2 regions of the Leclercia sp. CFBP8987 genome follow, and region 2 is predicted to be linked to the other one. Evidence: predicted binding sites of a transcription regulator. Region 2 holds the regulator's gene; the other holds the start of a gene.
The links. Region 2 encodes PurR, which represses purine synthesis genes. Its sites were predicted from a motif close to CANGCAAACGTTTGCNTG; they were not measured.

Region 1: tusA (sulfurtransferase TusA) is a predicted target of PurR. The motif match lies at 1,489-1,506, and genes of this name have one in related genera.

Annotation. Positions count from the first base shown of each region.
Region 1 is NZ_CM188255.1:4,544,410-4,548,924, reverse strand. Features, by position in the region: partial or broken gene SOM40_RS21940 (MFS transporter) at 1-95, shown strand, start outside; gene SOM40_RS21935 (DcrB family lipoprotein) at 100-657, opposite strand; gene SOM40_RS21930 (7-cyano-7-deazaguanine/7-aminomethyl-7-deazaguanine transporter) at 730-1,395, opposite strand; gene tusA (sulfurtransferase TusA) at 1,566-1,808, shown strand; gene SOM40_RS21920 (TRAP transporter substrate-binding protein) at 1,991-2,962, shown strand; gene SOM40_RS21915 (TRAP transporter small permease) at 2,984-3,493, shown strand; gene SOM40_RS21910 (TRAP transporter large permease) at 3,504-4,515, shown strand, end outside.
Region 2 is NZ_CM188255.1:2,023,507-2,028,021, reverse strand. Features, by position in the region: gene sodB (superoxide dismutase [Fe]) at 1-415, shown strand, start outside; gene SOM40_RS09720 (MFS transporter) at 451-1,617, opposite strand; gene cydH (cytochrome bd-I oxidase subunit CydH) at 1,781-1,870, opposite strand; gene purR (HTH-type transcriptional repressor PurR) at 2,166-3,191, shown strand; gene punR (DNA-binding transcriptional activator PunR) at 3,188-4,120, opposite strand; gene punC (purine nucleoside transporter PunC) at 4,237-4,515, shown strand, end outside.

The DNA of each region.
Region 1 (4,515 bases), 2.4 Mb from region 2:
TTATCTATCTGGCGGCCGCGGGGCTGGTGGCGGTGGCGTTACTGCTGACGTGGCGGCTAAAAAAATGGCCTCCAGCGGAGGCCATGTCATCGTGAGAACTTACTGAATCACGAGGGTATTGATGATGTTCTCTGCGGCAGTTTGCGCTTTCTGCTGATCGTCAGCAGGCAGCGTGATCTGCAGGGTCAGCAGCTTGTTGTCCACTTTGCCCAGCACCACGGAGGAGTAAGCGGTCTGGCCTTTGGCAGAGATAATGCTGTCCAGCTGCTGCATTTTGTGGTCTTTCAGCTCGATGGATTTGTTGGTCACCACCTGCAGCTGCGGGTCACGGCTGCGCTGCTGATCTTCCAGACGTTTTGCCAGCACGCCCAGGTCTTCATTGGTGTCATCCCCGACGATCACAATCACCGCTTTTTGCCCGGTGGCATCGGAATAGACGTGCATGTTGTTCGCCTGGGTGCCCAGCTTGCCGCTCTGATCGGTCATATCGGCTGGCAGAGAGAAGCTGAGTTTGCCATCCATCAGGCTGACCGGTTGACCCGTCGCGTTGCTTTCAGCAGACGCAGCCTGAGCAGGCGTTTTGGTGTCGCTGTTATCACAGGCTGCCAGCCCCATCACCAGCAGGCCAATCCCGACATATTTAACCAGATTGCGCATTACATTCTTCCTTTCGATAAACGGCCATAACGGCGCATCAATCCATCTTATCACAACTGTTCAGGGGAACCTTTAACCAGCCTGCAATCCCGGGATTTCAGATTTATCCGCGAATCTTTTCAGCAACATATTCAGCAGCACGCCGTACATCGGCAGGAAGAACACCAGGCTGATAAGCACCTTAAAGGCGTAGTCCACGAGGGCGATTTCCATCCAGTGTTGCGCCATGAACGCATCCGGGCTGCGCCAGAAGGCGATAAAGAAAAAGGCCAGCGTATCGCTGACGTTGCCGAACAGCGTGGAGGCGGTGGGTGCCATCCACCAGAGATGGTTCTGTCGCAGGCGGTTAAACACATGCACGTCGAGGATCTGCCCCAGCGCATAGGCCATAAAGCTGGCGGCGGCGATACGGGCGACGAACAGGTTGAAGTGCGTCAGCGCCTCAAAGCCTTGCCAGCTGCCCATATAGAACAGCGAGGAGATCACGTACGAAACAAACAGCGCCGGAAGCATGACGGCAAAAATAATGCGTCGGGCCAGCGGGGCGCCAAAGATACGGACGGTGAGATCGGTCGCAAGGAAGATAAACGGGAAACTGAACGCGCCCCAGGTGGTATGAAAACCAAAGATGGAGATCGGTAGCTGCACCAGGTAGTTACTGGAGGTGATCACCAACAGATGGAAAAGCGAAAGCCAGAACAACGCTTTTACGCGCTGCGATTGAGAGAACTGCGTCATATTGTGACCTTTTTGATTAGTATTTGGGGTGAGGGAACCCAATAAAGCCGCCGCATCATACTGCTTTAACGACAGTTTGCAATGGCTAATTTTCACGCAATCGTTAACCTGGTTTGCTTTGCTCCGCCTGCGGCGTAAACTACTGCCGTTTTTATCTGGACGAGACCGAGATGACCGATCTGCTTACCCACCCGGACCATACCCTTGATGCTCAGGGCCTGCGCTGCCCGGAACCCGTGATGATGGTGCGCAAAACCGTGCGCAATATGCAATCCGGTGAAACGCTGTTAATTATTGCCGACGATCCGGCCACGACCCGCGATATTCCGGGCTTCTGTACCTTTATGGAACATGAGCTGCTGGCGCAGGAGACTGACGCTTTGCCTTACCGTTACCTGTTACGCAAAGGCTAATGCTTGTATGCGGGGTGAGGGCATCAGGCATGACATCCCGCACAAATCTGAACCACCATTTCATTATTTAGCGCTTTTTGTGAGGCGCTTCACCTACGCTTTCCAGGCATTGGGCTAGTTTTTAAACGTTCAAAACTAAAACAACGTTCCGATACTTACCTCACTACCCTGGAGTTGACTCAATGAAAACGACCCTCAAGCCGTTGCTGGCCGCTCTGTGCCTGTCTGCTTTTGCCTGCTCTGTTTCCGCGCAAACCATCAGAGCTGCCGATGTGCATCCTGAAGGCTATCCGAACGTGGTGGCAGTGCAGCACATGGGTGAAAAACTCAAACAACAAACCGACGGCAAGCTGGATATCAAAGTCTTCCCGGGCGGCGTGCTGGGCGATGAAAAGCAGATGATTGAGCAGGCGCAGATGGGGGCGATTGACATGATTCGCGTCTCCATGGCCCCGGTTGCCGCCATCCTGCCGGATATCGAGGTCTTTACGCTGCCCTACGTCTTCCGTGACGAAGACCACATGCACAAAGTCATCGACGGTGATATCGGTAAATCCATCGGCGACAAACTCACCGCCAACCCGAAATCGCGGCTGGTGTTCCTCGGCTGGATGGACTCCGGCACCCGTAACCTGATCACCAAAGATCCGATTGTGAAACCGGAAGATCTGAAAGGTAAGAAAATCCGCGTTCAGGGCAGCCCGGTGGCGCTGGCCACGCTGAAAGATATGGGGGCCAACTCCGTGGCGATGGGGGTAAGTGAAGTCTACAGCGGCATGCAGACCGGCGTTATCGACGGAGCCGAAAACAACCCGCCAACCTACATCGCTCACAACTACATGCCTGTCGCCAAAAACTACACCCTCAGCGGCCACTTTATCACCCCGGAAATGCTGCTCTACTCCAAAGTGAAATGGGACAAGCTGAGCGCCGACGAACAGCAAAAAATCCTGACCCTGGCCCGTGAAGCGCAGTTCGAGCAGCGCAAGCTGTGGCAGGCCTATAACGACGAAGCGCTGCAGAAGATGAAGGCGGGCGGCGTGCAGTTCCACGACATTGATAAAGCGGTCTTCGTGAAGGCGACAGAGCCGGTGCGCGCCCAGTATGGCAACAAGCATCAGGATCTGATGAAAGCCATCGCTGACGTTCAGTAACCCCCTCGTTGTGGAGGACGTATGTCCGAACGCTATTTGAAATGGATGGATCGCCTGTACCTGCTCGCCATGGCGGTGGCGGGCATTTCGCTGCTGGTGATGACCATCGTGATCCCGATTGGGATTTTTTCCCGCTACGTCCTTAACCGCGGCGAGTCGTGGCCAGAGCCGATAGCCATTATCTGCATGGTGACCTTTACCTTTATCGGCGCAGCGGTGGGATATCGCGCCGGATCGCATATCGCGGTGAACATGCTCACCGACCGCCTGCCTGCGGCGTTGAAAGCGCTTTGCGCGAAGGTGGTGGATGTGCTGATGCTGCTGATCTCGCTGATCATCTTCTGGTACAGCTACCTGCTCTGCATCGAACTGTGGGAACAGCCGGTGGCCGAGTTCCCGGTCCTCACCTCGGGTGAGAGCTACCTGCCGCTGCCTATCGGCTCGGCGATCCTCATTTTGTTCGTCCTCGAGCGCCTGATGTTTGGCTCTCAGGAACATCGCCCGGTCGTGATGATCGGCAACCACGGTTAAGGGGTGGATCATGGATGCGTTTGTTTTGCTCTTCACCCTCGCCATTTTACTGGCGCTGGGGATGCCGGTGGCCTTTGCCGTCGGGTTAAGTGCGGTGGCTGGTGCGCTGTGGATTGACCTGCCGCTGGAGGCGCTGATGATCCAGATCACCAGCGGGGTGAATAAATTTACCCTGCTGGCGATCCCGTTCTTTATCCTGGCGGGGGCGATCATGGCGGAAGGGGGCATTGCCCGCCGACTGGTGAACTTTGCCTATATCTTTGTCGGCTTTATTCGCGGCGGGCTGTCGCTGGTGAATATCGTCGCCTCGACCTTTTTCGGTGCGATTTCGGGCTCGTCGGTGGCGGATACTGCCTCCATCGGCAGCGTGATGATCCCGGAGATGGAGAAGAAGGGTTATCCGCGTGAGTACGCGGCGGCGGTGACCGCCAGCGGCTCGGTGCAGGCGATCCTGATCCCGCCCAGCCACAACTCGGTGATCTACTCCCTGGCAGCAGGCGGTACGGTGTCGATTGCGACGCTGTTTATCGCGGGCGTCCTGCCGGGCCTGCTGCTCGGGGTCTGTCTGATGGTGCTGTGCCTGGGCTTTGCCCATAAGCGGGGTTATCCAAAAGGCGAAAGGATCCCCTTTAAGCAGGCGCTGAAGATTTTCTTCGATGCCCTGTGGGGGCTGATGACGGTAGTGATTATTCTCGGCGGCATTTTGTCGGGGATCTTTACCGCCACCGAATCTGCGGCGGTCGCCTGTCTGTGGGCGTTCTTTGTCACCATGTTTATCTACCGTGACTACAAGTGGAACGAACTGCCGAAGCTGATGTGCCGCACGGTGAAGACGGTAACGATCGTGATGATCCTGATCGGCTTTGCGGCGGCGTTTGGCGCGGTGATGACCTACATGCAGCTGCCGATGCGCATCACCGAGTTCTTCACCTCGCTGTCGGACAACAAGTATGTGATCCTGATGTACATCAACATCATGCTGCTACTGATTGGCACCCTGATGGACATGGCGCCGATCATTC
Region 2 (4,515 bases):
CGTGCGCACGTCCGACGGCGGCGTATTCAACAATGCTGCTCAGGTGTGGAACCACACCTTCTACTGGCACTGCCTGGCACCCAATGCAGGCGGCGAACCGACGGGCGAACTGGCTGCGGCCATCGCTGCTGCATTCGGCAGCTTCGCGGAATTTAAAGCGAAGTTTACCGATGCCGCGGTGAAAAACTTTGGCGCAGGCTGGACCTGGCTGGTTAAAGAGGCCGACGGCAAGCTGGCCATCGTCTCTACGTCTAACGCGGGAACGCCGTTAACCACCAGCGCTACCCCGCTGCTGACCGTCGACGTCTGGGAACATGCGTATTACATCGATTACCGTAATGCGCGCCCGAACTACCTTGAGCACTTCTGGGCGCTGGTAAACTGGGAATTTGTGGCGAAGAACTTCGCGGCATAATGAAAACGCCGAAGGGAACTCCTTCGGCGTTATTTTTATTCGGTGGCGCAAACCGGCTCGGGTTGTTTTCGCCCGGAGGCAAAGACCAGAATAAGTCCCAGGGCTGCAATAATCGCCCCCATCACCGGGACAAAGCTGTAACCCATCCCGCTGGAAATAACTGCCCCACCGGCAGCCGCCCCCAGCGCATTCCCCAGGTTAAAAGCACCGATATTTACCGACGACGATAAGCCTGGCGCATCGCTGGCCACGCGCATAACGCGCATCTGCAGCGGCGGAACCACCGCAAAGGTCGCCATACCCCAGACTACCATCGCCACGGCCGCGCCCACTTCACTACGCGCCAGCCACGGAATAGCCAGCATGATCACGATCAGCAGGAGTAAAAAGCCTTTCAGGGTGCCGCTCACAGACTTGTCCGCCAGTTTGCCGCCAAGATAGTTGCCGATGGAGAAACCAACGCCAATCAGCACCAGCATGGCGGTGATAAAGGCCGGCGTCGCCTGGTTGATATCATGCAGCACCGGGGCAATGTAGGTGTAGAGCGTAAACATCGCGCCAGCCCCGAGCACGGTGGTCAGCAACGCAGATAACACCTGCGGACGCAGCAGGACCGCCAGCTCTTTGCGCACCTCCGGCTTTTCACCCGCCCCGCCCGCTGGCAGGGAGAAGAACAGCGCGATTATTGAGACCACGCCCAGCAGCGCGGTGGCCAGGAAAGACATGCGCCAGCCAATCACTTCACCCATCCAGGTTGCGGCCGGCACGCCGCCGATATTGGCGATGGTCAGGCCCATAAACATGGTGGCGACGGCGCTGGCCTGCTTGTGCTTCGGCACTACGCTGGCAGCGACCACCGACCCGAGGCCAAAGAAGGCGCCGTGGTTCAGGCTGGTCAGAATTCGGGACAGCATCAGGGTGGTGTAATCCGGGGAGAGCGCCGACAGCACGTTACCGACGGTAAAGATCGCCATCAGGAAGATCAGCGCGTTACGGCGACCGCGATGGGACAGCAGCAGGGTCATCAGCGGCGCACCCACCATCACGCCGATGGCGTAGGCGCTGATCAGCATGCCCGCAGCGGGAATTGAGACATCCACGCCCCGGGCGATAACCGGCAGCAGGCCCATCGGGGAAAATTCGGTTGTGCCGATACCAAAGGCGCCAATGGCCAGGGCCAGCAGCGGAAAATTGATTCTCATACTTCAACTCCAGACACCGTGTCGTCAGGCGACACAGAACAATGAAGGCGAAAGCATGACACCAATCACAAAAAATGAGAAGTTAACAATTTGGCAAAAGATTTTTGCCGGGCGCGTAACAATCAGCGCAGGAACGAGGGAGAGCGGAACTCTCCCGCATCAATCAGTGCAGTGCCGCAGTCAGACCGCTGGCAACAATCAGACTCAGAACAATAATGGTGGTAATCAGCGAAAACTTAAGATCGGTACTCATCAATTTTTCTCCTTTTAATCACCCTATGAAGAGTGAGCCTGCTCATTTTTACACAGTTCCGGGTAAAAATCTTGCTGGATTTAGATTGATATCGGTTTTTGCTCTTCCCCTTTTGGCCAAGATAAGACAAAATTCCACGCTAAATTTATTAGCGTACCGGCCATTGACCCCCTCCTGACGTCCTGTGTCGTTTTCCCGGCGTACCGCAATTCAAATTGCGCAATTAGGGCGAGTGAAGGCAAACGTTTACCTATTGGTTTTTCAGGAGCTTAGATATGGTCTGGAGTGACATCTGATGGCAACAATTAAAGACGTGGCGAAACGCGCAAACGTTTCCACTACAACCGTATCACATGTTATTAACAAAACCCGCTTTGTCGCGGAAGAGACCCGTAACAACGTCTGGGCGGCCATTAAAGAGCTGCACTACTCTCCCAGCGCCGTAGCCCGCAGTCTGAAGGTTAATCACACCAAATCGATCGGCCTGCTGGCGACCAGCAGCGAAGCGCCCTATTTTGCGGAAATTATTGAAGCAGTTGAGAAGAACTGCTTCCAGAAGGGCTACACCCTGATCCTCGGCAACGCCTGGAACAGCCAGGAAAAACAGCGCGCCTATCTGTCGATGATGGCGCAGAAGCGCGTCGACGGCCTGATGGTGATGTGTTCCGAATACCCGGAATCCTTGCTGTCGATGCTGGAAGAGTATCGCAATATTCCGATGGTGGTGATGGACTGGGGCGAAGCGAAGGCCGACTTTACCGACTCGGTGATCGATAACGCCTTTGAGGGCGGCTACATGGCCGGACGTTATCTGATTGAACGCGGTCACCGCGAAATCGGCGTGATCCCGGGAGCGCTGGAGCGCAACACCGGTGCCGGACGTCTGGCGGGCTTTATGAAAGCGATGGAAGAGGCCTTAATCACGGTCCCGGAAAACTGGATCGTGCAGGGCGACTTTGAACCGGAGTCTGGCTACCGCGCCATGCAGCAGATCCTCTCCCAGAGTCCGCGCCCGACCGCCATCTTCTGTGGCGGAGACATTATGGCAATGGGTGCGCTCTGTGCTGCCGATGAGATGGGCCTGCGCGTTCCGCAGGACGTTTCGCTGATCGGGTATGATAACGTGCGCAACGCCCGCTTCTTTACCCCGGCGCTGACCACCATCCACCAGCCAAAAGATTCGCTGGGGGAGACCGCCTTCAACATGCTGCTGGACCGTATCGTCAATAAGCGCGAAGAGTCCCAGTCAATTGAGGTGCATCCGCGCCTGATCGAACGCCGTTCCGTGGCGGATGGTCCGTTCCGCGACTACCGCCGTTAATCCTCTCCGGGAGCCAGCACCTCTGGCTCCCGCAGCCACTCCCGGTTCATCGTTTCACTGTCTCCCAGATAATCCAGCAGCCAGGCCAGGGCCGGTGACATATCGTTTTGTTGCCAGGTCAGGCAGCAGGCCGCATCCGGGAAGGGATTTTCCAGCGTCAGCTCGACCCACTTCCCGCTGTCGATCCACGGCCGGGCAAAATGCACCGGCACCATCCCCACGCACAGACCAGCCGAGAGGCAGGTGGCGGACGATTCCCAGTCCGGAGTGACGATCCGCCGCTGGTTATCCAGCAGCCAGGTGATGCGTTTCGGCAGCGAGCGGGAGGTGTCCTCGCGCACCAGCGAGGGCCAGTTGCGCAGGGTATCATCGCTGAGCGGTCCTTCCATGGCGGCCAGCGGATGATGGTTGGCCACCACGCAGATCCAGCTCAGGGTGCCCATATCACGAAACGCATAGCGCCCCCCGACCGGGATCGCCTGGGTGGCGCCGATCGCCATCTCCACCCTGCCGTCCGCCAGCGCATCCCAGACGCCGTTGAAGACCTCCTGCGAGACCCGCAGCTCGACGTCGGAAAAGTGGCGGTAAAAATCGACAATCATCTGCCGGGTGCGCTCGGGGCGCACGATATTATCCACCGCAATGGAGATATGGCTCCGCCAGCCGTTGGCGATCTGCTGGCACTGTTCGCGGGTGATCTGCATTTTTTTGATAACAGACCGCCCCTCTTTGAGAAACCACGTCCCGGCAGGCGTGAGTTCCACATCCCGGTGACGCCGCTCAAACAGCGGTACCGCCAGCCACTCCTCCAGCTGACGCACGGTGTAGCTGATGGCGGACGGGACGCGATGCAGCTCCTGCGCTGCTCCGCTGAAGCTGCCGTTACGCGCTACAGCATCCACCACTTCAAGAGAATATTCTGACCACATTTTCTGCCTGCAAAATTTTTGAATGCAACCGCCAAATATTAGCGTTTCACAAGCGGGTTTGCACTCCCTACACTCAGCGGCTACCCAAACCTGCGCCCAAACGGAGTAATAAAATAATGACACCCGGGAAAGGATTTTTAGTCTGGCTCGGCGGCTTAAGCGTGCTGGGCTTTCTCGCCACCGATATGTACCTGCCTGCCTTCGCCATCATGCAGGAAGATCTGCAGACCCCAGCGGCGGCCATCAGCGCCAGCCTGAGCCTGTTCCTGGCGGGCTTTGCCTTTGCTCAGCTGCTGTGGGGACCGATGTCCGACCGCTTCGGCCGTAAGCCGGTTTTACTGGCGGGCTTAGCCATTTTCGCTCTCGGCTGCCTCGGTATGCTGTGGGTTCGCGAT